2 regions of the Nitrococcus sp. genome follow, and region 1 is predicted to be linked to the other one. Evidence: predicted binding sites of a transcription regulator. Region 1 holds the regulator's gene; the other holds the start of a gene.

Region 1 (8,043 bases):
AGCGAACATTTCGGTGACCCGATCCAGCGCATCGAGCACCGCATCCATCAGCTCCGGTGTAACGACCTTGTCGCCCTGGCGCAGGAGATTGAAGATATCCTCAGTCTGATGACAGATATCGACCAGCGGCCCGAGGTTAAGGAAGCCGGCACCGCCTTTGATGGTGTGGAAACCGCGGAATACCGCATTGAGCAAATTCCGGTCCTCAGGGCGTTGCTCGAGATCCACCAACTGCTCGCTGAGACCATCCAGGATTTCCCGCGATTCAATCAGGAAGTCCCTAAGGATGTCGTCCTGTTGTGGATCAATGGCCATGCATGCCCCCTTCAGAAACCGAGACTGGAGAGTAGATCGTCGACATCGTCCTGGTCCCGGACAACATCGTCGCTCTGGCCGGGGATCGCCGGGCCGTGGCCGCGCAGATCACCGCCCTGCGCATGCTGGGCAACCTCAGCGGACATTTTGCGACCGGATATCCGTACCAGCTTGACGAGCCCGTCCTCGACCTCCTGCACCAAAGCGATGACACGGCGGATTATCTGGCCCGTTCGGTCCTGATAGTCCTGCGCCATGAGCGCGTCGGATAGTAATCCGTGCAGTTGTGAGCCGTCGGTTTGAACGCGATTGTGAAACGCATCCACCTCGCGGCTGAGGTCGCGAAATTATTCGACGCAAATTTCCCGGCGCAGGAATCGCTGCCACTGCCCGCCCAATTCCCTGGCCTGATCGGCGAGTTCGTCTGCCATCGGCAACCCGGACTCCATCGCTGTCAATGTCCGGTGGGCGGCCTGCTCGGTCAACTCGATCACATGGCGCAGCCGCTCCCTCGCGTCAGGGATATCGTTGGCGATCACACTCAAATGGGAATCGGCTTGAAAGGATTTGAGAGCCTCGTGCAGATCCCGAGTCAGCACACCGAGCTCCCGGAAGAGCTCGGTTTCGCGGATCCGCGCGAGCGAATCAATGGTCTGCTGCGCGGCCTCACCGCTCCCTGATTCCAGCTGCTCGACGAGCTGTCGGGCGAGCACCAGGCGCTCGCGTACGTCCGTGTCATCGTTGTTCATAGGCTGTGGTTAGCTCCCGACGCTGATACGCTCGAATATTTTGTCGATCTTTTCTCGGAGCGTAGCGGCCGTGAATGGCTTGACGATGTAGCCATTCACACCGGCTTGCGCGGCGGCGATGATCTGCTCGCGCTTGGCCTCGGCGGTGACCATCAGCACCGGCAAGGCGGCTAGCCCTGGATCCGAGCGTACGTTTTCGAGCAGCTCGATCCCCGTCATACCGGGCATGTTCCAGTCCGTTATGAGGAAGTCGAAGCCTCCGCGCCGCAGTGTCGGCAGCGCCGAATTTCCGTCATCGGCTTCGACAACGTTATCGAAGCCGAGCTCTCGAAGTAGGTTGCGAATGATCCGGCGCATGGTAGAGAAATCGTCCACGACCAGGATCTTCATGTGCTTGTCCAACGCCACGCTTGCCTCCTGTGCTGCATGTGCCTGCCGCGGTGCGGGCGAACACTCTTATATCCAATCGGCCAGCAGAGCCCGCAGCTTGAGCGCAATTCGCCCATGGATCTGGCTGACGCGCGATTCGCTGACACCGAGCACCTCGCCGATCTCCTTGAGATTGAGCTCCTCGTCGTAGTAGAGCTGCATTACCAGTTGCTCGCGCTCGGGGAGTTCTCGAATGGCGGCGCTCATCGCCGCCTGGAATTCGTCCTGCTCGAAGAGCTCCACGGCGGCAGGCGCACGACCGCCCACGTCGTGCAGCTCACCGAGCTCGGATTCCTGCTCGTCGATGCTCACGATCCGCGCGGCGGCGGCATCCTGCAGAATCTGGTGGTAGTCGTTGAGATCGATGCCGAGGTGCTCGGCGACCTCCCGGTCCTTCGCCTCCCGCCCCGTTCGATGCTCGATCGCGGTGACCGCGCTCGCCACTTCCCGAGCCTTGCGGTGTACCGAGCGAGGCGTCCAATCGAGGCGGCGAATCTCATCGATCATCGCACCTCGAATGCGGATGGCAGCGTAAGTCTGAAAGCTCGCGCCCTGGGTTGCGTCATAGTGGCGCGTCGCCTCCAGCAATCCGATCATGCCGGCCTGGATCAGGTCATCGACCTGGACATTTGCCGGCAATCGGCCCGCCAAGTGATGGGCGATACGCTTGACCAACGGCGCATGATGCACCACGGCGTCATCGTCGACCCGAACCTGTTGGACATCCGCATAGGCGGCAAGCTGTTTCATCCCATCACTCCCTGTTGGCTCGTTCCGTAAGCGACGAGTCGTTCCACGAAGAATTCCAGACGACCTTCCGCGGTGGTCGGCAAGGGCCAGCGCGCCACCCGGCGGGCAAGATCCAAAAACGCCCGTCCCGAGGGACTGCTCGGGTAGGCGCACGTCACCGGCTGCTGGCGCTGCGCCGCCTTACGCAGCGATTCGTCTTCCGGAATGGCACCGGTGTAGTCAAGCGTGAGATCCAGAAAACGCGTGGCGACCTTGGAGAGCTTGCCGAACAGCTCCTGGCCTTCGCGGGGACTGCGTACCCGATTGGCAAGCATGTGAAAGCGCTGCACGCCGTGGTCGCGGTTCAACACCTTGATCAGCGCATAGGCATCGGTGATCGAGGATGGCTCGTCACAGGCGACCACCAACACCTCTCGGGCGGCTCTCGCGAAGCTCATGACGGAGTCGGAAATTCCCGCCGCGGTATCCACGATCAGATAGTCCAGCTCATGGCTGAGCTCGCTGAAGGCGTGGATGAGCCCGATGTGCTCGGCCGAGCTGAGCTCCGCCATGCGCTGCGTGCCGGAGGAGGCGGGGATGATGAGCACCCCGTTGGGTCCTTCGACCAACACCTCCTCCAGCGTGGCTTTTCCCTCGATCACATGGGAGAGATTGAGCCGTGGCGAGAGCCCCAACATCACATCGACATTGGCGAGCCCCAAGTCGGCGTCCAGCAGCATGACCCCGCGGGAGGTCTGTGCCAGCACGGTTGCCAGATTCACGGAGACGTGCGTTTTGCCGACGCCCCCTTTACCGCTGGTCACAGCGATGACCTTTACGGGCTTAGGATGGTTCATTCTTTTCAGTCCCGCCGCTTGATCCATGGCCATTTACTGCTGCCCGCCGGCAAGACGGCCGAAACGCAACGCCATCGATTCATCATCGTTTTCCTCGCCGGCATATTGACGCATGAGCGTCAGCGCGCTCTCGAGCAGCTGATCGCTGCGCGCGGGTTGTAGATCCTCGGGAACCCGCTGACCGGTGGCGAGGTAGGCCGCCGGCAGCCGATAGCGCAGCATCGCGGTCAGGACATTGCCCAGGCTGGTGGCCTCGTCGACTTTGCTGAGGATACAACCGGCCGGTTTGACCTTCCGGAACCCGCGCACGATTTCACACAATGCGGGGAGCTGGGTGCTGGCCGAGACGACGAGGTAGGAGCGGATCGGCGAGCCGACGGTCTCCAGCGTCTGCAGCCGCTCGCTCAGGCGCATGTCCCGGTGGCTCATACCGGCGGTGTCGATCAGCACCAGCTGCTTGTCCGCGAGATCCGCCAACACCGCCGCGAGCTCATCGCGATCGTGCGCGGCATGCACCGGCATGCCGAGAATTCGGGCGAAGCTGCGCAGCTGCTCCTGACCGCCGATGCGGAAATTGTCCGTGGTCACCAGGGCGACGTGACGGCGGCCGTGACGCAGCGCGTAACGCGCGGCAAGCTTGGCCACGGTCGTGGTCTTGCCCACGCCGGTGGGGCCGACGATGGCAATGACCCCGCCACGCTCGACGATGTCGTCGTCGGCGACCGGCAGGTGCCGGCGCAGCAGCTCCAGAGCCTCTTCCCAGGCCTGCTCCGGGTCCTCGCGCTCGCCGACGTTATCCGTGAGCTTGCGCGCCACATCAGAGCCCAGCCCCAGCTCGGTGAGACGCTGCAGCAACGTGAGCTGCAAGGGATGCCGCTGTCCCAGCCGCTGCCACTCCTGCAACGACAAATGACTCTCGAAGAGATTGCGCAGCGTGCGGATCTCGGCGCGCATCTCGAGCAGCGCCGGCTCCTGCGTCCATTCAATACGCGGCGACGGCTCGCCAGCCGGCGCCTGCGGCGAGGCGGAGACATTCGCCTCGGCGACAGTGGCCTGCGGGACATTCGCCTCGGGAGCCTCCGGCTCGGCGGCCGAGAAATCCAGGTCCAGCGCGTCGTCGGCAATGACGTTCAGCCGGCGCGTCGGCGCCTTGACGTCTGTTTTTTGACTCATGGTGCGCCCCAAAACCGCCTGGAAGTCCGTGCTGCTGGGCTGCGCTGGGGCTTCCTCCTCGAGCGCGGCACGTACCGCACGCTCGTCGTAGTCCACCGCCGAGATCACCTCCACGCCGCCATCCACATTGCGGCTGGACAGGATCACCGCGTCCGGGCCGTGCGCGCTTCGCACGTCACGGATTGCCTGGCGCATGTCAGCGGCGAATATACGTTTGATCTTCATCATTCCACTCCCGGAGTTGCAGCCATGCCTGAGGCGCTGTCCCGCTGTTTAGCCAGCTCTAGCGGCCACTTGCTGCTGGCCGATGGAGCTGACGATCCGTACTTGCTTGTCATCCGGCACCTCGTTGTAGGAGAGCACGTTCAGGCCCGCGACACTGTGTCGGCTCAGGCGGTACAACCAGCTGCGCAGCGGCGGCGAGGTCAGCAGTACCGCCGGTTGACCCGCCATCTCCTGGCGCCGCACGCTATCGACCAGTGAGCGTTGCAGCCGCTCTGCCAGGCCCGGCTCGAACCCCGCCATCCCATCAGAGGCTCCCTGTATCGTATCTAGCAAGAGTTGTTCCAAGTTCGGATCCAAAGTGATGACGGGAAGCTCGGCGGCCATTCCCGCGATGTTCTGCACGATCATGCGCCCCAGCGCTTGCCGCGCGACCTGCGTGAGCTGGCCGGGATCCTGCGTGCGCGTGCCCTGCTCCGCCAAAGTTTCGACGATCGAGCGCATATCGCGGATCGGAATGCGCTCTTCGAGCAGGTTCTGCAGCACCTTGACCACCACCGACAACGGCAGCGTATTCGGCACCAACTCCTCGACGAGCTTCGGCTGTGTTTGACCGAGCCGCTCCAGGAGCTTCTGGCACTCATCGTGGCCGAACAGCTGATGGGCGTGGCTTTGCACGATCTGACTGAGGTGGGTGGCCACCACGGTGCTCGCGTCGACCACCGTGTAGCCCAGCGTCTGCGCATGGTCGCGCTGCGCGAGATCGATCCACACCGCCTCCAGACCGAATGCCGGATCCCGGGTGGCAGTCCCCTGCAATCGGCCCTGCACCGTGCCGGGATTGATGGCGAGCTCACGCCCGACATAGACCTCCGCCTCTGCCACGGCCACGCCGAGCACGCTGACTCGATAGGCGTTGGGCGCCAGATCGAGGTTGTCACGGATATGCACCGGCTGGATGAGAAAGCCCAGATCCTGCGAGAGTTTCTTGCGCACGCCCTTGATACGCGTGAGCAACTCCCCGCCCTGGTTGCGATCCACCAACGGAATCAGGCCGTAGCCGACCTCCAAGCCGATAACGTCGATCGGCGGCACGTCCTCCCAGCTCAGGTCCTTGTTCTCCGGTGCGACGGCGGCCGGCGCCGGTTCCTCGGCATGCTCTACTCCACGGCGCCGGCCACGTTCGCGGCGGCGATGCTGCCACCAGGCGGCGGCAAAGCACAGTGCGGCGAGCAGCAGGAACGTCAGATTGGGCATGCCCGGCACCAAGCCCAGCGCACCGATGATGCTCGCACTGACCAGCAACGCCCGGGGGTTGTCGAAAAGCTGGGTCATCACCGCCCCGGCCATGTCCTGAGCGGAAGACATGCGGGTGACGAGAATCGCTGTGGCGGTGGAGAGAACGAGCGAGGGAATCTGCGCCACCAGGCCGTCGCCGATGGTCAGCAACGTATAGTTGTGCACGGCGGCGGCGAAGCTCATGTGGTGCTGCGCGAGGCCGACGGTGAGCCCGCCGATGATGTTGATGAACAGTATAAGCAGCCCGGCAATAGCATCGCCGCGGACAAATTTGCTCGCGCCGTCCATCGAGCCGTAGAAGTCCGCTTCCTGCGCGACGTCTTGACGCCGGCTGCGGGCCTGCTCCTGGTCGATCAGCCCGGCGTTGAGGTCGGCGTCGATGGCCATCTGCTTACCGGGCAGGGCATCCAGCGTGAAGCGTGCGCTCACCTCGGAGACCCGGCCAGCGCCCTTGGTGACCACCACGAAGTTGATGATGACCAGGATCGCGAAGACCACCAGACCGACCGCGTAGTTGCCGCCGACGACGAACACGCCGAACGCCTCGATGACCTGACCGGCGGCGCCCGTCCCGGCATGGCCGTTGAGCAGCACCACGCGCGTGGAGGCCACATTGAGTGCCAATCTCAGCAGGGTGGCGATCAGCAGAATCGTCGGGAATACGGCGAAGTCCAGCGGACGCAGCGCGTAGACCGTGGCCAGCAACATCACCAGGCTGAGCACGATATTGAATGTGAAGAGGAGGTCGAGCGCCAACGGCGGCAGCGGTATCACCATCATCGCCAGCAACGCCACGACCAGAAGCGGGGTGCCCAGGCCCTGCACGCCGATTTGGCGCCACCCTCTCGCAAATCCAGCTGCCATGCTCGTCATCGCCTCCGTCTACGGGGTCGAACGTACTTGAGAAATTCCTCGGGCACTGTGGGCTCGGGCCGTTTCGGCCGCTCCGATCCCGTGCGGCGATAGCTGCGCAGCTGGTAGATGTAGGCCAGCACCTGCGCTACCGCGAGATAAAGACCCGCCGGGATCTCACGATCCAACTCGGTGGTGTAGTGCAAGGCCCGCGCCAGGGGCGGCGCCTCGAACAGCGGTACACCGTTTTCCTGAGCGATGCGCCGAATGCGCTGCGCGACGAGATCCGTGCCCTTCGCCAGAAGCTGCGGGGCACGCATGTTTTTCGGGTCGTAGCGCAAGGCGACCGCGAAATGCGTCGGATTGGTAACGATCACGTCGGCCTTGGGCACTTTTTCCATCATGCGCCCTTGCGCCGCCTGCTGCTGGAGCTGGCGGATACGGCCTTTCACCTCGGGCCGGCCTTCGGTCTGCTTGAATTCGTCCTTGATCTCCTGCTGGGTCATCCGCAGCTTGCGGGTGTGCTCCCAGAGCTGGAACGGCACGTCGATCAGCGCGATAACACTCAGCGCCGCCGCCAGCATGAGGAAGGTATTGATGAAAATCCGCGCGGAATGATGCAGCGCCGGCGCTAGCGGCTCACTTGCAAGCGCCCGGAAGTCATCGAGGGACCCCCAGAGCATGTAGGTTCCCACCGCGCTCACCAACGCCACCTTCGCGAGGCTCTTGCCGAGTTCGACGAGGCCGTGCACGCCGAACATGCGCTTGAGCCCCTTGATCGGGTCGAGCTTGCTGGGCTTGGGCGCCAATGCCTTGACGCTGAACGTCCACCCTCCCAAGGCCACCGGGGCCGTTACGGCGACGATGAACAGCGCCAGCGCCAAGGGGCCGACGGCCCAGAGTCCCTTGCCGATCATCGCCTGCAGCAAGCGCAGCGGTGCCTGCGGGTCGAAAATCACGCCACGGCCCACATGCAATCCCTGACGCATTCCGTCGGCCAGGCTCTCGGCCATGTGACCGCCGAAGATGAGCAGACAACCCGCCGCGCCCAGCATGGCCAGCATCGTGGTCAGCTCGCGCGAGCGCGGAACCTGTCCCTGCTCTTTCGCCTCGCGCCGACGTTTCGGGGTCGGCGCTTGGGTTTTTTCCTGGCCGTCGGAATTCTCTTCCGCCACGACGTCCCTCTCCTCTCCAGCTCAATTCGAATACAGCAAGAAGCGTACCGAGGCCCGGCTCCACGCGGATTGCCTAATGCGTCAAGGCAAGCCTCGCGCGCCGATCAGCTGTTGAGGATGTGCCGCAGACCGTCAAACGCCAGGCGCCAAAGATTCGACATCCGCTCCGGCAAGGCGGGAAGCAGAATGTAGAGCACGACCAGAAAACCCGAGAGCAGCGTAAGGGGCAGTCCCACCGAGAAA
Region 2 (23,175 bases), on a different contig from region 1:
GGGATCGGCGGCCTGCAGCCGGCCAATCCGCTCGCGGTCGAAACGGACCCGGTGCCCCGCGGGCACCCGCACCTTGAGACTCGAGTCTTGCGCATTCACCTCCACGGCACCACGGTAGACGCTCACCAAGGTGTGCTCGCCCTGCTCATGGACCAGAAAGCGCGTACCGAGCGCCCGCATGCGACCGTGGGCGGTATGCGCGATGAACGGCCGCGCCGTCAGCCGCGGGTCAGGGGCGGTGGTGATAAGGACCTCCCCCCGGCGCAGATGCAGGAGACGCTCGCTGGCACCGAACGCTGCATCGAAGGCGGTATCGGTATTGAGATGCACGCGGCTGCCATCGGCGAGCCGCGCCTGGCGCCGCTCGCCGACGCCCGTGCTGTAGTCGGCCACGAGCCGCTGCCACAATGGCGTTTTACGGCCGGCAAAACCCAACGTTCCGGTAGCGACGAGAAAGGCGATGGATTTACAGACGCTGCGACGGCTAATGCCGCCCGCCCGCTCGACCTCGGCCTCCAAAGTTGCATGAGCCAGGCCGGATGGCAGCGATTGCAGTCCCTCGCTCAATGCCTTGAGTCTCGCCCAGGCGCGCTGATGATCGGGGTGCTCGGCCCGCCAGCGCTGCCAGGCCTCCACATCGGCCGCCTCGGCGGCGCCCGATTGCAGCCGGACCATCCAGGCAATGGCCTGCTCGACCGCCGCGGCGCCAGGCGTTATGCCATCCGGCGCCGTCGCATCGCCTGACATCGATTTATGGGGCGTAGCGCGCGGCATAGCAGCTGCGGAAGGCGCGGATCATGTATTGCTGAACGGAGCTCACGGAAACCCCCAGTTCGGCGGCGATCTGAGCATAGCTCAAACCGTCGATCTGCGAGAGCAAAAAGGCGCGCCGCACTTTGATGGGCAGCGCGTGGAGCAGGCGATCCACTTCCGCGAGCATCTCCAGCAACAGCACGCGGGTCTCGGGCGAGGGCACTTCCGGCTCGGGTAGACTCGCCAGAGCCTCACGGTAGGCCTGCTCCAGCCGCGCCCGGCGGAAATGATCCACCACCAGGCCTCTGCCGATGGTGATCAGGAGCGCCTTGGCTTGTCTGAAATGAAGCGACTCCCGCTTCATCAGGACGCGCGTAAACGTATCCTGCGCGAGGTCGGCGGCATTTTCGGGGCAATCGAGCTTCCTGCGCAACCAGCCGAACAGCCAACTGTGGTGCTCTTCGTAAAGCGCCCGCACAACGTCCAATTGGTCCGATTCCGCGTTCGTCACGAAGCTGTCTCTCGGCCGGCGTATCGATAAAAGCATTATGATTGATAATTATTCGCATTGTTTCATGGCGAGACAATACGTGCAATGAACCCCAAGGCAACGCAGTGAGAAATGACGCCGATGACGAGTGGTTTGATTCAGTCTCCGCACACCCCCTTGACCGCCTGCCAGGCAGAGCCCGTGAGCGCGGGTGCCCCTGGAAGCTGCCTGGCCTCGGCCGCGGCGATGCGCTCGCTCCAAGCGGGATGAGTTGCGAGCGGCGCGGCGGCGGTGCGTTGCGTTCGCTCCGCCAGGCGCCGCAACAGCGGCGCGGCGCCCCGCGAATCGATGCCCGCGCGTTCCAGCAGCACCATGGCACCATAATCCGCTGCCGCTTCAGCCTCCCGACTGTGGCGCCTCTCGAGCGTAAGCTGTGCGGCTTCGGAGACCAGATCCGCACCGATGCCGGCATCCCCGCTCAAGCGCCCGAGCATCAGCCGATAGCCCATGTGGCGGAGCATCGCCTTCAGGGGGTGACGCTCGATTCCATGAGCGATTTCGTGAGCGAGAACCGCGGCCAGTTCCTCGGGCGTCTGCATCGCCTCGAGAATTCCGGAGAAGATGATGATATGACCGCCGGCCGTCGCAGCCGCATTAACGACCGGCGAGTGCAAAACCCGCACGGTGAATCGGTAAGGCGAGTCGGCCCCTGCCGAGAGCCGCCCGACAAGGTCGTCCAAGGCGGCTTGCGCCCGCGGATCGCGGCAGCTCCTCCGGGTGCCGGCAAGCTCTGCAACGGTCGCCCGCCCCAGGCGTTCCGCCCAGGTCACCGGCACGGCGGGCGCGAGCAGACCCATGAGCCGAGGCACCACCAGTGTAAGCACGGCGATCACGATCAGCAGCGCCCCGCCCCATAAGGCAATTCGCCGGCCGGTGGCGTGGCGAGCAAGATAGCGCCGCCGAACGCGGGGCGCGTCGGCATCGAGCCATTCGACGAGCCGATGGTCCTCAACCGTCAGGATGGCGTCCGGCCAGTCAGGGTGCGCAAGCCGGATGGGTTGGCCGCGATAAACCTCCTCGGTGAGACGCAGACCCGCGAACCCGAGACGAGCGATTTCCGCTGCGGATTCCAACCCCAGCAGCCGCAACTGCCCGCCGCCGCGTGCCAGACGCACACGCCGGCGGGCGCCGCTGCGGCCATCGCACCACCAGCCCTCGATGTCGCGATTCATGCCATGCCGAGGTTGAAGGCGTCCGCGAAGCCTTCTCCGGTAGCGTCCGCCGCCGACTCGGCCTGCACGACGGCCTCGTAGTTCGGCTCGCCGACCACCTGCGCGCGTGTGGTGAAAAACCGCACGGTGCGCACCGTTACCCACGGCAGCGCCACTCCCAGCGTCACCACGAGCAGCAGCAGGTTCACCAGCACGAGGCCGATCAGCTCAACGCCGGAGACGTTGAGCACAAAACGCACCGGACCGAGCCGCAGCCGGGAGGCGACGTAGCGCGCCTCCGCCGCGGCATACCAAAGCAAGCTCAGTCCCAGGGTGGGAATGGCAAATAGCAAACACAGCGCAAAGACCTTGAAAAGATCGTCGCCGTGGCCGTCGAACTCAAAGGCCAGGCTGCCGAAACGCTGATGGCGATAGACATAGCGCTTTAAAGCCATGCGCGCCCAGGGCGTGGCAAGCCCCAGTGTCACGGCGGCAAGCAGCATGTAGCCGAAAGCGAGCGCACCATAACACCAGGCCGAGCCTTGCAGGCCAAGGCGGATACCGCGGTAGCGGGTGCGTGACAGAAGGTAGCGGCGGCTCGCGTAACGCGCGGCACCGGCGGCAAAGGCGATGGCTAGCGCGAATGTGGCCGTGGCGAGCGCGCTGCCTGACGGCCCCAGCAACGTCGTCGCCACGGCACTGACGGCCATGAATACGATCAGCGCGAGGACGTACAACCCGATCGCTTTGAGCAAACCCACCAGCAGCTCACCGCCGGTCCCGGTGTACTCGAAGCGCTCGCCATCGAGTCCGGTCTGCGTCCAAAGGTAGCGTCGCACGCGGGTCTTGGCCCAGAAGTGATAGAGACCCAAGGTAATTATCTTCAACAGCACGTTGACGATAACAATGACGAAAAGCTCACCTCCGGTGCCGTCGTGCCTGAGACGGTGATGCCCGATCCTCTCCCCTTTCATCCCTGTTCCCCATTCCGTGGATAAAGACCAAAACGCTTTCTGATTGTTGGTGTCGTGGAGATAAGCGCTGCCGCGCTGCCTCGTGGAGAAAAAGCATTACAGGTATTTAGCGTCTTCACGGAATGAGACTTGAGTCGCGTTTTAAGATTTACGACCCCAACCGTTGCGAGAGTGATATAGGGGCATTGCCGCGTGGCGCGGAGCGGGCGTATGGCGAGGCTCGGGGATGCCCTGGGGAACCGCGGCCTGCGGCGAGGGCGAGCCTTGCGCTAAGCGCGGGACGGCTCCCGGGCGTCGTCCCGCGAGGCCACCGCCCGGGCTTGCTGCAGCCAATCCAGCGGCGAGGCATCAAAGCGGGCCTTGAACGCACGAGCCAGGGCCGCGGGGCCGCTGTAGCCGACCTCGTGCGCGACCACCGTTACCGGTTTGCCGCCCCTCAACAGCGCCTGCGCCAACCCAAGCCGCCAACGGGCAAGATAGTCTCCCGGCGTCATACCAACGGTGGTGCGAAAACGTGCCGCAAAGCGCGCCCGTGACATCCCGGCCCGTTCGGCCATCCGCTCGAGTGTCCAATGGCTTGCCGGATCGTCGTGTATCGCGTTCAGCGCCTTGGCCAAGCGCCGGTCGGCGAGTCCTGAGAGCAGGCCGACGTCCACTTGCTCGCGGTCCATGAGGTAACGCAGCAATTGGATCGCCATAAGCTCACACAGCCGATCGAGGACGGCTTGGCGCCCGCAGCGACTCGCGAAAGCCTCCTCGAAGAGCAGCTCGATCGTGCGCGAGAGCATCTCCAGCTCGGCAAGCGGAATAACCAGCAGGCGCGGCAGTGCCTGGGCAAGCGGGTTCTCCGCGCCTGCACCGAAATCGATGGAACCGCAGACCGTCTCGGCACCGTGGGACCGGGAAGGCACGAGTCTGTGGGTGATGGGCCGCATGTAGAAAAGCAGCGACGGCGCGTCTATGTCGAAGGACGGCTCACCCACCGTCTCCACGTGCATTGCCCCTCGCAACAACACATGTATATGCCCGACACCGTCCACGGCATCGAAGGTATGAGAGGAACACAGCGGTCCACTGTTGAATACCCTGGCGCGCAACTCGAAGCGCCGTAATAGCGAGGCAAGCCGATCTACCATAACGATACGATAGGAATATAATTATGTACTTAAAGATACCAAACGTATTGGCTTATCGTCCACTATGCGCAGCAGGCCAATAAGCCTCCCAGCCGCTAGCGGCTGACTGCCCGAGGAGGAACGCATCGAGCATGAAACTGCCGGATGCCGACCGCCTCGACTCGTACAAAGAATGAAAGGAGACACCATGAACAGGCTATTGACTTTCCTGCTCAGCGCCGGCCTCGCGTTCACGGTAATCACCACGACTCAGGCAGCGAACCTTGCCGAGCAAACCTTTGGGCAGTACGTGGACGCGAACGGCAAGATCCGTCTGCCCGAAGGCTTCCGTCTTTCGTGGACCCATCTCGGCTCCTGGGTCGTCGCCGACCCGAAAGCCCCGGGCCATGGATTCCACGATGTGTATACGCAGCCGCAGGCGGCCGAGGGCTATCGCGAGAGCGGCAAATTTCCGGACGGAACGGTGCTGATAAAGGAGATTCGTAAAGTCGGCGCCGCCAAGATGACGACCGGCCAGGCCCAATGGGCGACCGAGCCCGCGGTCTGGTTCATGATGGTCAAAGACACCCGGAACCGCTTCGATGGTCCGCACTGGGGCAAAGGCTGGGGTTGGGCCTTGTTCAAGCCAGAGGACACGACGACCAACGTTTCCGAGAGCTTCTCCCAGACCTGCAAGGGCTGCCACGTTCCCGCCAAGGACTCGGACTGGGTATACGTCGAGGGCTACCCGACGCTGAACCGCTAAATCCGGGACGCAAATCAGGTACCACCCGCAGAGCGGGTGGTTTGGTGAAGGCCCCCGGAGGGGGCCTGTACTCCGATGAAAGGGCCTAAAGGCCCTCCAGCCGCAACTCCTCTTGCCGCTTCTCCTCGGCTTCCTGATTGCGGATGTATGCCCTGATCACCTGCTCATCCAGTCCCACCGTGCTCACACAGTAACCGCGCGCCCAAAAGTGCATTCCCGTGAACCCCTTTCGCCGCCCCAAATACGCGCGGTGAATCCGGATCGCCGACTTGCCCTTCAGAAACCCCACCGTGTTCGCCACGCTGTACTTCGGCGGAATGCTCAAGCACAGATGGATGTGATCCGCCATCGCATGGCCCTCAACCAGCTCCACTCCTTGCCGCTCGCAGAGCTCCCGGAACACCCGTCCAATCTCCCGGCGCAGACTCCCGTAGAGCGCCTTTCTCCGATACTTCGGCACAAACACTACGTGGTATTTGCAGTACCATCTCACGTGGGACTGGCTCGTCCAGTCTCGCATGATGACCTCCTTCCGCTTCTCTCGCTTGGAAGGAGGTCATCTACCTCAACGCACGACGGAACGGCAGAGCCTCTGTTAGTCACACCGCCATAGGCGGTGGCTTACGCTGGTCGAGTTAACGTGCCCCAGACCGCCTCAATGAGCCGCTCCTTCCCCGGCGTATCGAGACGCGACAGGTTGGCGCAATTCCGCCGATGCACCGAGATACCGCGGTTGCCGGTGATGTAGCCTACGATCGCATCGCCCGCGGCGGGCCGGCAGCATCTCGCCAGTCGGGTAAGCAGGTTCCCCACGCCATCAATGAGGATCGCCTCGGACCCTTCCCGGCCTGATCGACTGATCTTCTGCGACGCGGACTCCGGACGACGCTTCGCCTGCTCGCCTTGACCGTGCTCATGCAACAGCCCCGCGATCTGCCCGCCCGTGACATCGCCACGGCCGACAGCCGCCAGGAACTCTTCTGCTCCGAGAAAACGCGAGCGCTGCGCCAAACTCTCCAGACTCACCGAGCGCGCGCCGCCGAGGCGGCGCAGTTCGCGCTCCAACAGGACGCGGCCGTCAGCAACGTTGCGGTCGTAATCACGAAGCCGCAACCACCGCCGAACGCGATGCCGGGCATGCGCGCTCTTTAGATAACCCAATTTGGGATTAAGCCAGTCGCGACTGGGCTGCGCCCGGCGAGCGGTCAATATCTCCACCCGATCGCCGGTCTGCAACGTATAAGTCAGTGGCACCATCTTGCCGTTGACCTTCGCGCCGCGGCAGCGATGGCCGACCTGCGTATGGATACGGTAGGCGAAATCCAGTGGCGTTACGCCTCGCGCGAGATCGAGAACATCTCCGCGCGGCGTGAGGACATAAATACGATGCTCGAACAACTCGGCCTGGTAGCGCTCCATCGGGGCATATTCGCGCACCTCTTCGCGCGCCCACCGGAGCAGCTCTCGCAGCCAGGCCACCCGATCATCGAATTCCGCATCCCGACGGCCGCCCTCTTTATAGCGCCAATGCGCGGCCGCCCCAAGCTCCGCGCGGCGGTGCATTTCCCAAGTCCGGATCTGGACCTCGAGATTCTTGCCTTCCGGCCCCACCACGGCCGTATGCAGGGACTGATAATCGTTCGCCTTGGGGGTAACGATGTAATCGTCGTACTCGTGAGGAATGGGTTGCCAAAGGCTGTGAATCACGGCGAGCGCCGCATAACACTCCGGAACCGTATCAACCAGCACGCGAATGGCGCGGATATCGAGCAACTCGTGAAAATCGAGGCCTTTTCGGCGCATCTTCTGGTAGATGCTGTAGATATGCTTTGCCCGGCCGGTCACCTGCGCATCGATGCCGCCCCGCTGCAGTGCCTCGGAAACGCCTCGTTGTAGCGCGCCGAGGGCGCGCTCGCGATCCTCACGTCTGTCGACGAGCAGGCGCGCAATACGCTGGTAGCTATCGGGCTCCAGCACCCGTAAGCTCAAATCCTCCAACTCCCACTTGAGCTGCAGGATACCGAGGCGATTGGCCAGCGGGGCATGCAGCGCGAGCGTCTGCCGTGCCACCTGTTTTTGGACACTCAGCGGCCATTGTTGCAGCGTGCGGAGGGCGACCAAGCGTCGCGCAAGCGCGATGAACACCACGCGCATGTCTCGGGCCATGGCCAGAATCATCTGGCGCAACGCCTCGATCTGGCCAGCGCTTTTCTTCTCGGCCGGCCGGTGCAGGTCAGTGATACCGCCGACCTGCGCAGCGCCGTCGATCAGGCTCGGAACCGTTTCACCAAACTCGGACACCAGGGCTGCGCACTCCGCGCCGAGCCGGGGCAGATCATTGAGTAGCCCGGCGATGACCGTGTCAGTATCGAGATCCAGCCCGACGAGTACCGAGGCGCTCGCCACGGCCTGCTGAAAACAAACCTGCGCCGAGTCCTCGGGCTGCGCCGTACAGGCTGTTCGAAGGCAATCCCAGGCAAGGCGAAGTCGGTTTATTTCCCGCTGATCGAACTCGCGCGGAAGACCTCGTACCCAATCTTCGAAGGGGATCTCTGAGACGGTAGGATTGTCGAGTCCGCCGCTGACACTAACCATGATTGTCTGAGCCGAGAGCGTGACCGGTCGATACCCATATTCTCGAGACCGACGCATGCGTCGAGGCTGACAGCCAAAGGCGCGCGGCAGTAAAGTTGAGTCCTCGCCGGTTTTGCGATGACATAGCGGCCGTAACATTCCGAATGTCGACCAAGAGGTGCCTGTGCACAAGCCAATTGGCCATACCGCCACACCGGAGCCGTGGATAGCGCGCTTCGCTTCACAAATACCGCCACAGGGGCGCGTGCTCGATCTCGCTTGTGGCGGCGGTCGGCATACTCGCCTCTTTCTCGAGCGGGGTCATCCTGTCACGGCGATCGATATCGATCTCAGCGGCATTGCCGATCTGCATGAGCATTCGCGACTCGAAGCGCTCGAAGCCGATCTCGAACATGATCCGTGGCCGTTAGCCGACCGGCGCTTCAGCGGTGTCGTGGTGACCAACTATCTCTGGCGCCCCATCCTGCCTCACATCCTCACCTCCCTCGAGGCCGGCGGCGTGCTGCTCTATGACACTTTCGCGCGTGGGCAGGAACGCCTCGGCAAGCCGACCAATCCGGCCTTTCTGCTCGAACCGGGCGAACTCCTCGAAACCGTATGTGGCGTATTGACCGTCTATGCCTATGAGCACGGCGAGGTGTCACTGCCCGATGGCCGCCGCGCCGTTCGCCAGCGATTGTACGCGCGGCGCGAGCTGAGTTGAGCTTGGGTCTGAAACACGCGACAAGGGTCGTGCTAGCGGGCAAAGCGGCAAACCCTATGGCTCGGCGCATGCACGGCAGATAGCTTACCCCGCTCCAGGCGGCGTTGCCATAATGGTAACGCCTACCAACTCCTAGACCTCATCAGATCCGCAGCAAATGCGCGTCGGCACCCATGACTATTGCGAGGGGCAACGGCAATGCCCCGCTCAAACCGAGATCTGCCGGTCATGCTGGAGCTCCTGCGCCGGACATGGCGCTACCCGACAATAAAAAAGGGCTAGGCTTTTGGCCTAACCCCTTGTTTTTCTGGTGGGCGGCGCTGGGATTGAACCAGCGACCCCTGCCGTGTGAAGGCAGTGCTCTCCCGCTGAGCTAGCCGCCCATGAGCAATCGCAGTCTATGGCGGCCTCGCGACACTTGTCAAACGCGCCGCGCCCAGTTGCTTCCGCACTGTTCGGGCGAACTGATAAACTAATATGTTTTGAAATACTCACGGTCTCCCTGGCCGCGCTTGGCAAACCCTGTCCTCGAAGGACCCGAAATGATCGTGAAGACCCGCTTTGCCCCGAGCCCCACCGGGTACCTGCATATCGGCGGTGCGCGCACAGCGTTATTTAGCTGGCTATACGCTCGCCGCCACGGCGGACGTTTCGTTCTCCGTATCGAGGACACCGATCGGGAACGATCAACACGCGAGGCGATCAACACCATTCTCGAAGGCATGGCGTGGCTGGGACTGGACTACGACGAGGGGCCGTTTTATCAGACCGAGCGCTTCGAGCGGTATCGCGAGATGGTCGAGACCTTGCTTGAGCAGGACAGCGCCTATCGCTGCTACTGCTCGCGCGAGCGCCTCGAACTATTACGTGCCGAGCAGTTGGCACGCAAAGAAAAACCGCGCTACGACAGACGCTGTCGGATGCTTGACGCCCCCCCGGCCAAGGCCAGCGAACCCCCGGTCGTCCGTTTCAAGACCCCAGAGGAGGGGGACACGATCGTCGATGACCGTATCCGTGGACGGGTCGTATTCCGCAATCGCGAGCTCGATGATCTGATCATCGCCCGCGCCGACGGCACTCCCACATACAACTTCGTCGTGGTGATCGATGATATGGATATGGCCATCACCCATGTCATCCGCGGCGACGACCACCTCAACAACGCAGCCCGGCAGGTCAACATACTCAAGGCGCTCGGCGTCTCACCACCGGTGTATGCCCACGTGCCGATGATTCTCGATGAGAGCGGCAAAAAACTCTCCAAGCGCACCGGCGCTACCAGCGTCATGGAGTACCGCGATGAGGGGTTTCTGCCAGAGGCCGTGCTGAACTACCTGGCCCGCCTCGGCTGGTCTCATGGCGATCAGGAGATCTTCACGATCGACGAGATGGTGGAGCGCTTCGACATCGAAGATATCAACCAATCGTCGGCCAGCCTCAACCGGCCGAAGCTTCTCTGGCTGAACCAACACTACCTGATGAACTCCGATCCGGCCTATGTAGGACGCCATCTGAGCTGGCATCTGGGCGTGCGTGGCGTTGATCCAGCCGAGGGGCCACCCATCGAGGAAATCGTGAGCTGCCAGGCGCAGCGCAGCAAGACGCTGGTGGAGATGGCCGACCAAAGTCTTTTCTTCTATCGCGATCCGCCCGACTACGACCCCAAGGCGGTGCGCAAGGTGTTCACTGCCGAGACGCCGGGGCTGTTCGCGCGGGTGCGTGCAGAGCTCGCCGCCCTACAAGATTGGACAGCAGAGCGTTTGCACGACGCGGTTACAGCCGTCGCGCAAGCCGCCGGCCTCAAGCTCGGCGCGGTAGCACAGCCGCTACGAATAGCGGTCTGTGGTGGTCCGGTCTCGCCGCCGATTGACGTAACCTTGGCGCTGCTCGGCCGTGAAAACACCCTGCATCGCATCGAGACGGCCGAGGCCTGGATCCGAGGAAACCTGGGTGGCGCGGGCCCAGTGCTTGACACACAATCGACGCAACCCTAAACTTTTGCTTTATATTTTGGGGCCATAGCTCAGCTGGGAGAGCGCTTGCATGGCATGCAAGAGGTCGGCGGTTCGATCCCGCCTGGCTCCACCATCCCCTACCGCCGAAGCCATGCTGCCGCTGGACGAAGCCGCGCGTCGGTAAACGGCAGCCGTAATAATCAGGCCGAAATTCGCCCGCGTCGAGGCGCCTTTCACCAAGAGCCGGCCAGTAAAATGGCGTTGCCTATGCGCTCGAAATGATTCGGCCGCGAGCGGCGTAGCCGCACCCTCCGGCAGCATCGTACAGCGCCCCGCCCGCCTCCGGAGACTCTCCCCGCAGCACCTTGAGCTCGGCACCCACGAGCGCTTGGCTCCGTCGGATCGCCAGCCCGTTGGCTTCGTTGAGCGCACGCACCTCGCGAAGCTTTGCCAGAAAACCCTGCCACAAAGCCGCCAGCTCCGGGGCCTGAGCCAGCTGCAAGAATTGCTTCATCCCCTGCATGGGCGAGTCACACCCCGCCTCACGCAAGGTGTGCTGGCGAGCGACGTCGATTTGCTCGAGCGCTGCCACGACGTCGCGCTTGTCCCTCGCCAAACGCTCCATTTGCTCGGGTGGGGCTCGGTGCCCCAGCAGGCGGCATTCATCCGCCAGCAGCTGCGCGAGCTGTTCAAGCGCTGCCATCGCATCCTCAATGGAATGGCGAATCCGCGCCGTCGCCGCCATGTTGATCCCGTCAGCCATCTAGCAATTTCTCTAATGCTGTGAATCGTTCCGCAATTCGCTCGACATTCAGCGGATACTCGCCGCGGGCAATCCGCTCACGAATGTCCGCCACTCGTTTCGAATCGATCTCGGGTGTGCGCTCCAGCGCATCGCTCACGGCCTGTAGCCGATCGGATTGCAGGCTGGCGTCCAAACGCTTGGCAGAATGCGCCTCCGCCGACGAGCCTAGCGATTCGGCCCTGGCGTCGTGGGCCCGGTTCTGGCCCGCAACCTGGGACCGCACGACATGCGGTCTGTTCTCGATGGGGCTAGTCATCGCGCAAACTCCCTCAATTCCGTTGGCCTGGGCCGTTACGGCAGTGAAACCCGGGGGCTTTGATACCCCTTGGCTTAGCAATCGACCGCAACGACGAAAACTTTAATCCAACGGAGGATAGCACACCACCTATAGGCTGACCTGCACCTTGTCGGCGTCAATCACCCGACCTTCCACGATACGGTTGGAGGAAAGGTTACGCACCCGCACGATATCACCCTCGACGCCATCCTCCAGCGCTTTTCCCTTCATCGTCACGGTCATCGCGCCCGTGGTCGCGAACAGTATCAGCTCCTGGCCGCGACGGATGAGGCGCGCCGACGTCACGAGTTGCGGCGAGAGCACCTCGCCGGCACGGATCGCCCGACGAGTCTCCAAACCGAGCAACTGCTTCGGTTGCGTATACCACGCGCCGGACAAATCGGCCGGATCGCGTGGCGCGTAGCGGATCGCATCCTCGGTCAAGGCCACACCCCGGGGTAGCGGGCGCGAGGCGACCAACACCTCGATATGTCGTGTGACCCTAACGGGAACGTACAGCCGCCACGGTTTCGGAGCGGAACAGCGCACGCCGACCGTCAAACGACTGGCGTTCAGCTGCCCCTCCGGCACGAATGGTTGAAGCTCGCCACCGCACGCCGCGAGACGAAGACGCGGATCGAGATGCTCGATGATCACTTCATCGACCACGCCGGGGCCTTGGAATTTCTCCTTCACGAATTGAAAAACGGCCTCGTGGATCGCCGCGAGCGACTGATAGCGCCCTTCCGTGGCGCCGACCCCCTGGCCGGTCGCCAGCAGGAGAAGAGCGAGAACGAGCCCGAAGGCAAGTCGTACTCCCAAAATCCGCAGTTGCCGGGTCATGAGGTACACCTTATGCAAATGAACTCAGCATATATATGCATTTCTCCTGCCAACCTCTACCCAGCGGGGCCTATCACGGAAAACGACTGCACAACGTATGGCACGCATATTGCTATATCACCGCCAACTCATTTGCAACGAGGTAAAACGACATGAGCGGTACTTTGGACAAAGCCTTCGGTTTGCCCGCGTCGGCGCTCAAGCTGCGTGCCGAGCGCACCCAGTTCCTGGCGAGCAACATCGCCAACGCGGACACTCCCAACTACAAGGCGCGTGATCTCGACTTCAATGAATCGATGCGACAGGCGAACACCGGCAACGGCACGTTGCGCACGACCGACGCCCGCCATATCGGGTCACAACAGCCCGGCGTCGGAAAATCAACGGTCAAGTACCGCGTGCCGGCCAATCCCTCACTCGACGGCAATACCGTCGAGCTCGACCGTGAGCAGGCGCGCTTCTCCCAGAACACGCTCGAGTATCAGGCGGCCCTGCAGTTTCTCGGTGGCCGCATCCAAAACCTACTCGGCGCCATCAAAGGAAATTGATCATGGCCCTCTTCGATATTTTCGACGTCGCCGGTTCGGCAATGAGCGCACAGGCACTGCGGCTGAATATCACCGCCAGTAATTTGGCAAATGCAGGGACGGTCGCGAGCACAGCCGAGCAGGCCTACAAGGCCCGCCAACCGGTGTTTGCCGCGGCCCTGGATGCGGCCAACGGCGATTCCCCGGCGGTACCGGTGCAGCTGCGCGGCATTGTCACCAGCTCCGCCGCCGCCGAGCCCTTATACCAGCCGAACAATCCGTTGGCCGATGGCAATGGCTATGTCTACCAATCGAATGTGAACACGGTGGAGGCGATGGTGAACATGATCTCGGCGTCACGTTCCTATCAAAACAACGTCGAGGTGGTGAGCACCTCGCGCGACCTCCTGTTGCAGACCTTGAAGCTCGGAAGCTAAGGGCCGGAGGCCAGTAATGCTCGACTTATCGGCGTTGACCGGAAACGGTGTCGGCGGTGCTGCGGATGCCTCCCAGCCCGCCTCCAAACAAGTGAGCCAGGACGATTTCCTCAAGATGATGGTCGCGCAGCTGCAGAACCAGAATCCGCTGAAGCCGATGTCCAACGGCGAGTTTCTGACGCAAATCGCCCAGTTCACCTCGGCCTCGGGAATCGACCAGTTGCACGGCTCCTTTCAGGCATTCCAGACCAACATGCAAGGCAATCTGGCCCTGCAAGCTGCCTCGCTGGTCGGGCGTCAAGTCGTTGTCGACTCCGATCGCGGCTATCTGCCGGCCGACGGAACAATGGAGGCCAGCGTGCAGCTGCCCACGGCCGTCAGCAATCTGACGGTTGCCGTGCTGGACGATGCGGGGCAGGTCGTGCACCGCATCGAACTCGGTCCACAGCCCGCCGGAGAGGCGGCACTTCATTGGGACGGTAGAAACGCTGAAGGCAAGGCTATGCCGTCCGGCGCCTATCAGCTGCAAGCGCAATCGCAGATCGATGGGCAGAGTGTGTCGCTGCCGATGCGAGCACCGGCGCGAGTCGATAGCGTGACGCTTGGAGCGGGCCAGAGCCTCGAGCTCAATCTCGATGGCCTGGGCGCAGTCAGCCTTGATGCAGTTACTCAAGTCAAATAAGCACGGAGGAAATGGCGCATGTCATTTGAAACAGCCTTGACCGGTCTCAACGCGGCGTCTGCGGACCTGGACGTAACCGGCAATAATGTGGCGAACAGCGCGACGACGGGGTTCAAATTCTCGCGCGCCGAATTCGCCGATCTCTACGCGACGAGCAATCTTGGGATGGCGCGCACGTCCATCGGCCAGGGTACTCGGCTCGCCTCGGTGTCCCAGCAGTTCACCCAGGGTCAGTTCGATTTCACGGGCAACACCCTGGATCTCGCCGTAAATGGCACCGGATTCTTCGCATTGAACGATAACGGTGCCACGACCTATTCACGCAACGGGGCATTCGAGCTCGATCGCGATGGCTACATCGTCGATGGGCACGGCCATCGTCTGACCGGTTATCTCGCCGGGCCAAACGGCAGTATCGGTGGAGCCCAGGGGGACCTCCAGGTCAACGTCGGCAACGTCGCCCCCAAGGCGAGCGCCAACATTGGCCTGAGCGCGAACCTCGACTCCGGGGCCGCGGCCATCGGGACCGCCTTCGATCCTGCGGACCCTGCGACTTACAACTTCTCCACGTCGACGACGGTCTATGACGCCCAGGGTAAGGACCATTTCGCGACGCTCTATTTCCAAAAGCAAAGCGATAACGTCTGGGACGTCTACGTCGACGGCGACGACGGTACTGGGACGAAGGGCCCCACTACCGTGACGTTCGACAGCGCCGGTCAGTTCGTCTCCACAAGCGGAGCCACGACTTTCCCGTTCAATTACGCCGGCGCCGGCACGTCGAATATCAGCGTCGATTATTCGTCGCTGACCCAGTATGGCTCCGTGTTCGACGTCAAATCGCTGTCGCAGGATGGCTATTCGGCCGGGCAATTCGCAGGCCTCGCGGTAGAGGACGACGGCCGTATCCTCGCCCGTTTCACCAACGGTCAATCCCAGGCACTCGGCCAGATCGCCCTGAGCCGCTTCGCCAGCCCGGGAAATCTCCGCCAAGTCGGTGACACCCATTGGGTGGAGAGCTTCGAGTCCGGAGCGCCGGTCACCGCCGCGCCAGGCTCCTCGGGCGTGGGCTCGATTCAGGGCGGGGCGTTGGAGAAGTCGAACGTCAACCTGACCGAGCAGTTGGTGCACATGATCACGGCTCAGCGCAACTTCCAGGCGAACTCCCAGATGATCAGCACCCAGGATCAGATCACCCAGAGTGTCCTGAATATTCGCTAAGTCAACGGCGCGGTCGTCAGCCGGTGACCGCGCTCCGCACCGGGAGCAGTACAGTTTATGGACAGGTTTCTCTACATCGCTATGACCGGGGCCAAGCACGCGCTGAAGGCCCAGCAGGTCAACAACCATAACCTGGCCAACGCCAATACGCCGGGATTCCGCGCCGATCTGGACGGTCTGTTGAGCCAATCGGTGACGGGGCCGGGATACGCAAGCCGGGTGTATTCCGTGGAGACCGCATTAGGGAGCTCGATGACGCCGGGACATCTGACAAGCACCGGCCGTTCGCTCGATGTCGCGGTCAATGGCGAGGGGTGGTTTGCGGTGCAGGCCAGGGACGGCACCGAGGCCTATACGCGCCGCGGCGACCTGCAGATTGCCAATGGTGGGCTTCTGCAAACGGGTGATGGCCACTTGGTATTGGGCAACGCGGGACCGGTGGCGATTCCGCCGGCCAAACAGATCACCGTCGGTCAGGACGGCACGATTACGATCATCCCGGTCGGACAGTCGGACAATGCGCCGGTTGTCCTCGATCGTCTGCGCCTAGTGAACCCGCCGTCTACGGCGCTGCGCAAGGGAGACGATGGCCTGTTTCGCCTCAACGGTGGCGAGCCGGCCGAGGTGGATGCCGGGGTCAGCATTGCCTCCGGCGCGTTAGAGGCGAGCAATGTGAATACCGTGGACGCGCTGGTGAATATGATCGACAACGCTCGCCATTTCGAGACATACGTCAAACTCATGGAAACGGCCAAATCCAACGACGAGGCCGCTCAGCGGTTGCTGCGTGCCTCGTGACGCCGAGGGCACATAATTTGCAATTAACAGATGTAACGCAAGCACTTTCAAGGAGGATGCACTCATGAATCCCGCTCTTTGGGTTGCCAAAACAGGACTCGACGCGCAGCAGACGCGCATGTCGACGGTCGCCAATAATCTGGCGAATGTAAACACCACGGGCTTCAAGAAGGACCGTGCCAAATTCGAGGATTTGGTCTATCAGACCGTCCGTCAAGCCGGCGGGCAGTCCTCACAGAGCACCCGGCTTCCCAGCGGCCTGATGCTGGGCACCGGCGTGCGGGTGGCCGCCACGGAGAAGGCATTCACGCAGGGCAATATCGTGCAAACCGGGAATGCCCTGGATCTGGCGATCAACGGCCGGGGCTTTTTCCAGATCCTGCAGCCCGACGGCAGCGTGGCCTACAGTCGCGACGGGTCCTTTCAGATTGACAATCAAGGACAAGTCGTCACCGACGACGGACTCCCGCTGCAGCCGACCATCAACATTCCCGCCAACGCCCAGAGCGTAACCGTGGGGGCGGACGGCACGGTGAGCGTGCAAATTCCGGGCTCGGCGACCCCGACACAGGTGGGCAACCTCCAGCTCACCGACTTCATCAATCCCGCCGGACTGAAACCCATCGGCCGCAATTTGTTCGTCGAGACCGGCGCGAGCGGCTCGGCCCAGCCCGGAACACCGGGTCTCAATGGCCTCGGCTCGGTGCAGGCGGGCGCCCTGGAGAGTTCCAACGTCAACATCGCCGAGGAGCCCGTGAACATGATCGAGACTCAGCGCGGCTTCGAGACCAACACGCGCGCGATTCAGACCGCGGATCAAATGCTGCAGTTCATTACCAACAATCTCTGACGTTGCGGGCTATTCGGCGGAGGGAAACCATGCGAATCGTCATTGTCATCCTAGCAGGGCTGGTGCTCTGCGGCTGCGCCACCACCCCGTCACAGCCGCCGCGGGCGCTGCCCGAGCCCACGCTGGAGCAGCCCCCCAAGGCGGTCAACGGCTCCATCTACCAGGCCGGCTATGACGTTCGCCTCTACGAGGACCGCACGGCCCGCCGCGTCGGGGATATCGTCACGATCACGCTCGCTGAAGAGACAAACGCCAGCAAAGACGCGAACACACAACTCGGGCGCCAGTACAGCTACGCTCTGCCCACCCCGACGCTTATGGGCAAACCGCTCGTTTACAACGGCACCCCGGTTTCGTTTGACGTCAACAGCGATCAGGACTTCAAGGGCGGCGGAAGCGCGAGCCAGAGCAACGCGCTCTCCGGGGTCATCACCGCGACCGTCGTGCGCGTCAAGCCCAACGGCAATCTGGTGCTACAGGGGCAGAAAAAGCTCACGCTCAACCGAGGGGACGAGTACGTCACCCTCACCGGAGAGGTGCGTCCCTACGACATCGGCCCCGGCAACACCGTGCCCTCGACCCGGGTCGCGAATGCCCGCATCAGCTACACGGGCGACGGCGCCTTGGCCGATAGCAGCCGCGTAGGCTGGCTCTCGCGCCTGTTCATGAGCGTTATATGGCCCTTTTAGGATCGCTACTCAACTGATCGGAGAGTCGAGGGAATGACACAGCGCATCAACCGTTTGCTGGCCTTCGGGTTGCTCCTGATCGCCACCGTGGTCCAGGCCGAGCGCATCAAGGATCTCGCCTCGGTGGCGGGGGTGCGGCCCAATCAGCTCGTGGGCTATGGGTTGGTGGCGGGCTTGGACGGCACCGGGGATCAAACCAGCCAGACACCGTTTACCGTGCAAAGCATCCGCGCCATGCTGGCATCGCAGGGCATTCAGCTGCCGGCCGCCCAGCTCCAACGGATGCAGCTCAAGAACGTGGCCGCCGTCATGGTGACTGCAGAGCTGCCGGCTTTCGCCAAGCCGGGGCAACAGATCGACGTGACCGTCTCCTCCCTCGGCAACGCCAAAAGCCTGCGTGGTGGCAATCTGCTGATGACCCCGCTCAAGGGCGTCGACGGCAGCGTCTATGCGATGGCGCAAGGAAATTTGCTCGTCAGCGGCTTCGGCGCATCGGGCCGGGACGGTTCTAAGATCGTCGTCAATGTGCTCAGCACCGGGCGTATTCCGCACGGAGCGACCGTTGAGCGCGCCGTCGCTTCACCCTTTGCCCTGGGCGAGTCGATCGTTCTCAACCTCCACACGCCGGATTTCACCACCGCGCAACGGGTCGCCAAGCGAGTCAATGACACGCTCGGGCCGGAAAGCGCAGAAGCCTTGGACGCGGTTTCCGTCAAAGTAACGGCGCCCCGCGATGCCAATCAGCGCGTGAGCTTCATCTCCTACCTGGAGAATCTGGAGGTCGCCCCGGGCGCGGCCCCTGCCCGGGTGATCGTCAATGCCCGCACCGGAACCATCGTTATCGGCAGTCATGTGCAGGTGCGGCCTGCGGCCATCACCCACGGCAGCCTCACGGTGACGATCAGCGAAAACACCCGGGTGAGCCAGCCCTCGGCGTTCGCACAACGGGGCCAGACGGTGGTCAATCCGCAATCCGACGTGCAGATCACCGAGGACAAGAGGCCGATGTTCCTGTTCGCGCCCGACACCGAGCTCTCCGCGATCGTCGAGGCGGTAAACCGCGTCGGCGCCTCGCCGAGCGACTTGGTAGCAATCTTGCAAGCATTGAAGCAAGCCGGCGCGCTACGCGCCGAGCTCATCGTTATCTGATCGCCGCCGCGAGAGCAGGAGTATCGCTCAGCCATGACCGTCCCGAACTCCACTTCATACGGCAATGCGCTCGACGGCCGCGGCTTGCATGAGCTGCGCCGTGAACTGCGCAATCCGACGCCCGAGTCGATGCGCGCCGTGGCCAAGCAGTTCGAGTCGCTGTTCGTGCAGACCTTGCTGAAGAGCATGCGGGCCGCCACGCCGGGGGATTCGCTTTTTGGCGGGCAAGGGGTCAAGCAATACCAGTCACTGCTCGACCAGCAGATCGCAAGCAACATCTCAGAGGGGCGCGGCGTGGGGCTCGCCGCGATGGTGGAGCGCCAACTCCTTGGGCGGAGCGCTTCAAGCACAGCGGCCCCGGCAGCGCCGAGCGAGCACCCGCTGGCGGCCTACCGGCGCCACGCGATCGCCGCGCCGGCCCCCGCTGAGGCGGCGGCAGCGCCCGCCGCGAGCGGCCAGGCGACCCCGTGGGAGTCGCCCCAGTCTTTTGTGCGCTCGATCTACCCGGTGGCCCAGCGCACCGCCGAGTCCCTTGGTGTGCCGCCCGAGACCCTGATCGCTCAGGCCGCGCTCGAAACCGGCTGGGGAGAGCACGTGCTGCGGCGGCCGGACGGTCGCTCCAGCTTCAACCTATTCAACATCAAGGCCCATGGCGGCTGGCGTGGCGATACGGTGCGGGTGGCGACGCTGGAATATCGCGATGGCGTGGCAAGGCGCGAGGGCGCCGATTTTCGAGCCTACGGCTCGCTTGAGGAGGCCTTCGCCGACTACGCCGACTTCCTGCGCCGCCAGCCGCGTTATGCCGATGCGCTCGACAGCGGTGGCGACGCGTTGCATTTCCTCCACGGCTTGCAGCGCGCGGGCTACGCGACGGATCCCGCCTACGCCGAGAAAATCCGGCGCATCATGGAAAGCGAGCGGCTGCAGATCGGCCAGGCGGAATTCAAGAAAACGGCTGACAGGACGAATATCTAATGAGGACTGTGCCGGCCTATAGGCGGCTACGAGGGGAGAGCTCATCCCATGGGTGATGTGTTCAGCAGCGGCATCTCCGGCTTGCTCGCCTTTCAGCGCGCGATCAACACGACCGCGCACAATATCGCCAACGTCAACACGGAAGGCTATAGCCGCCAGCGTGCCGAGCTCGCCGCGCGTGCGCCGGATGCCTATGGCAATGGCTTCGTGGGTGCCGGCGTGCAGGTCACAAGCACGATCCGGGCGTTCGACCAGAGCCGGCAGACCGCGGTACAGACGAGCTCCTCGGAGCATCAACGTCTTGCGACGCTCGCCGATTACGCCGGGCGCATCGACAACTTGCTTGCCGACCAGACGGCCGGGCTTTCGCCGACGTTGCAGGCATTCTTCGACAAAGTTCAGGACGTCGCGACCGATCCCTCGTCCGTGCCCGCCCGGCAGACGCTGTTTTCCGCGGGCCGGAACCTGGTCTCCCGGCTGCACTCTCTCGACGGCCAGCTCGGCCAGTTGGGTGCGGAAGTCGAGCAGCAGCTGCAAGGCCAGGTGGAGCAAATCAATCACCTTGCCGAGCAGATCGCCCAGCTCAATGAGTCGATCGTCGGCGCACAGGCGAGCGCGGGTGGGCAGCCAGCCAATGATCTGCTCGATCAGCGCGATACCCTGGTAACGAAGCTCTCCTCGCTGGTATCGACCAAGACCGTTGCCGCGGATAACGGAAGCATCGACGTCTTCGTGGGTAACGGTCAGACGCTGGTGGGCCAGTTCAGCGCCAATCGTCTACAAAGCCTGCCGGGACGCAGCGACCGAGCGCTTTCGGAGATCGCCATCACCGGCAGCGACGGCACGCCCGTCAATATAACGTCCAACATCCAGGGTGGCTCGCTCGGAGGACTGCTGGATTTCCGACGCGAAGTCCTCGAGCCCACCAGTGACCGCCTTGGCTTGATCGCGACCAGCATCGCCGAGGCGGTCAACAGTCAGAATCGGCTCGGGTTGCAATTCGCCGACACGCCGAGCGGGCAGCTCGGCAGTGATATTTTTCGAGTCGCGCAACCGCAGGTCCTCAGCGATCAGGGCACGGTTGGAACGCCCGATGCCGGCCTTGCTCGGCTCGATCCGAGCGCGGTGGGGGCATTGACCGGCGCAAACTACCGGCTGAGCTACACTGGCAGCGGTTGGACGTTGTCCAATCTGAGCACCGATACCGCCACCGCGATCAGCAGCGTACCCCAGAGTGTCGACGGAATGCTCATCGACGTCTCCAAGGTCTCGGGCGCGGTGGCCGGGGATTCCTTTCTGGTTCGTCCGACCCGCGGGGGCGCTGGCGGTATCGACATGGCCATCACCCGGGCCAGCGAGATTGCCGCGGCCGCCCCCGTGCGAGTGGCCGAGGCGACAACCGCCTCGGGGACACCGCAAAACCAAGGCAGTGGTAAAATCGCCGACGTACGCGTATCAAGCGCTGCCTCGCTGCCGCTCAGCGCCCCCTACACCTTGACCTTCGATGCCGGCAACAATCGCTTCCTGGTCAACGGCGACCCGAGCACCACCATCGCTTATAACCCCAGCATGGACAGCAACGGCGTCTCGCGATCCCTCCCCGGCCTCGGCGGCGTGCAGTTCACGCTCTCCGGGCAGCCCAGCGATGGAGATCAATTTACGATCGAGAACAACAGCAACGCCGTGGGCGATAACAGCAATATCCTCGAACTCGGCAAGCTGGCGAGCACCGGCATTCTGGATGGCGGCAACGCGACTTTTCAGGAAACCTACAGCGGTCTCGTCAGCGAGGTGGGCACGGCGACCTTGCGCGCCACCACCAATCGCGATGCCCAGGAGAGCGTGCTGAATCACGCCAAGGCCGCGCGGGAGGCGGTCTCCGGCGTGAACCTAGACGAAGAAGCCGCCAACCTACTCCAATATCAACAGGCCTATCAGGCATCGGCGCAAGCGATCTCCATCGCCAATACGCTGTTCGACTCCCTGTTGGCGGCCGTGAGAGGGTAGCCTTGATGCGAATCTCGACTAATCAGTACCAACAGCTCAGTCTGAACGCCCTGCTCAATCAGCAGAGCCGACTGTCCAAAGTGCAGCAGCAAATCGCGAGCGGGCAGCGCATACTCACTCCGGCCGACGATCCGGCCGGCGCCGCCCTCTCGCTGGAGCTTGCCGAGTCTCTCGGCTCCATTGAGGCGTACAACCGTAGCGCCGATCAGATCGAGCCGCGGATGCGGCTCGAAGAATCGGTCCTGAATGAGGCGCAGAACGTTGTCCAGCGCCTGCGCGAACTCGCGGTGCAGGCCAATAACGCCACCCAGACGGCCGCCGACCGTAAACAGATCGGCGCCGAAGCGCGTCAAAGCTTCGAGCAACTCGTGCAGTTGGCCAACAGCACCGACGGCAACGGGGAGTATTTGTTCTCCGGGCTGCAGAGCCAAACGCGACCGTTTCTACAGGTCGGCAACGAGGTCACCTATCAAGGCGATCAGGGTCAGCGGACGACGCGGATCGCCCCCGATCGCCAATTGGCGAGCACTCACACAGGCTATGAAGTGTTCATGCAGATGCGCACTGGCGACGGGCGATTCGTCGGTGAAGCAGCAAGTGCCAATACAGGAAGCGGCGTCATCGCTCCGATCAGCATCACCGATCCGGGCGCCCTGACGGGCTCATCCTACACGTTGACCTTCGACACCGACCTCTCCGGCGATTTGACCTATACCCTATCCCAGGATGGCACACCGACGACGACGCAGCCGTACGACTCCAGTCAGCCGATTCGCTTCGACGGCCTGAGCGTGTCGTTCGACGGAACGCCGGCAAAAGGCGATCAATTCAGCGTTACGCCGAGCGGCTTCCAATCGCTGTTCGATACGGTCGAGCGGTTCGCCACGGCGCTGGAAAGCGCCGAGGATGGGGAGCGCGGCAGCGCCGCGTTTCAAAACGTCGGCAATCAGACGCTGCAGAATCTCGACCAGGCGCTCAATCAGCTACTCACGATTCGCGCCGAGGTAGGTGGCCGGTTGAACGCCTTGGAAAGCGGACGGGAGGCTAACGATGCAGCCACGCTCAACCTCCAAGCCGCCAAGAGCGCCATCGATGATCTCGATTATGCCAGTGCAGTAAGCAAGCTCCAGCAGCATCTCATTGGCTTGCAGGCGGCCCAGCAGAGCTTCGCCAAGATTCAGGGGCTCAGTTTGTTCAATTATCTCTGATGCCTTGTGGCAATCCCGCACGGACGGCCAAGGCGATTCTCACGAGCGGGGCCGGCTGCCAGTGTTGCAAAAGCGCACCCTATGCCGCGCTCTGCCTCGAGCCCCGGCGGCCTTCTGCTCGAGTCGAGAGCGCGAGCCCGAGTCA

The links. The regulator FliA, encoded in region 1, starts transcription of late flagellar genes. The targets are predictions, from matches to a motif close to GCTAAAGTTNNNNNNNNNNCNGCCGATA.
Region 2: flgM (flagellar biosynthesis anti-sigma factor FlgM) is a predicted target of FliA. The motif match lies at 11,703-11,730, and genes of this name have one in related genera.

Annotation. Positions count from the first base shown of each region.
Region 1 is NZ_JBXWZQ010000087.1:10,578-18,620, reverse strand. Features, by position in the region: partial or broken gene AC52Q4_RS06820 (Hpt domain-containing protein) at 1-315, opposite strand, end outside; partial or broken gene AC52Q4_RS06815 (protein phosphatase CheZ) at 327-1,064, opposite strand; gene cheY (chemotaxis response regulator CheY) at 1,074-1,466, opposite strand; gene AC52Q4_RS06805 (RNA polymerase sigma factor FliA) at 1,521-2,243, opposite strand; gene AC52Q4_RS06800 (MinD/ParA family protein) at 2,240-3,112, opposite strand; gene flhF (flagellar biosynthesis GTPase FlhF) at 3,113-4,477, opposite strand; gene flhA (flagellar biosynthesis protein FlhA) at 4,526-6,637, opposite strand; gene flhB (flagellar biosynthesis protein FlhB) at 6,643-7,800, opposite strand; gene fliR (flagellar biosynthetic protein FliR) at 7,905-8,043, opposite strand, start outside.
Region 2 is NZ_JBXWZQ010000065.1:26,128-49,302, forward strand. Features, by position in the region: gene AC52Q4_RS05275 (FecR domain-containing protein) at 1-747, opposite strand, end outside; gene AC52Q4_RS05280 (sigma-70 family RNA polymerase sigma factor) at 752-1,300, opposite strand; gene AC52Q4_RS05285 (M48 family metallopeptidase) at 1,402-2,475, opposite strand; gene AC52Q4_RS05290 (YjgN family protein) at 2,472-3,428, opposite strand; gene AC52Q4_RS05295 (cupin domain-containing protein) at 3,698-4,564, opposite strand; gene AC52Q4_RS05300 (cytochrome P460 family protein) at 4,752-5,309, shown strand; gene tnpA (IS200/IS605 family transposase) at 5,395-5,829, opposite strand; gene AC52Q4_RS05310 (RelA/SpoT family protein) at 5,931-7,904, opposite strand; gene AC52Q4_RS05315 (class I SAM-dependent methyltransferase) at 8,068-8,607, shown strand; tRNA gene AC52Q4_RS05320 (tRNA-Val) at 8,916-8,990, opposite strand; gene gltX (glutamate--tRNA ligase) at 9,150-10,601, shown strand; tRNA gene AC52Q4_RS05330 (tRNA-Ala) at 10,620-10,695, shown strand; gene AC52Q4_RS05335 (flagella synthesis protein FlgN) at 10,828-11,325, opposite strand; gene flgM (flagellar biosynthesis anti-sigma factor FlgM) at 11,318-11,623, opposite strand; gene flgA (flagellar basal body P-ring formation chaperone FlgA) at 11,753-12,487, opposite strand; gene flgB (flagellar basal body rod protein FlgB) at 12,640-13,035, shown strand; gene flgC (flagellar basal body rod protein FlgC) at 13,038-13,451, shown strand; gene AC52Q4_RS05360 (flagellar hook assembly protein FlgD) at 13,468-14,133, shown strand; gene flgE (flagellar hook protein FlgE) at 14,152-15,354, shown strand; gene AC52Q4_RS05370 (flagellar basal body rod protein FlgF) at 15,412-16,152, shown strand; gene flgG (flagellar basal-body rod protein FlgG) at 16,217-17,002, shown strand; gene flgH (flagellar basal body L-ring protein FlgH) at 17,032-17,691, shown strand; gene AC52Q4_RS05385 (flagellar basal body P-ring protein FlgI) at 17,725-18,840, shown strand; gene flgJ (flagellar assembly peptidoglycan hydrolase FlgJ) at 18,874-19,815, shown strand; gene flgK (flagellar hook-associated protein FlgK) at 19,864-21,822, shown strand; gene flgL (flagellar hook-associated protein FlgL) at 21,828-23,030, shown strand.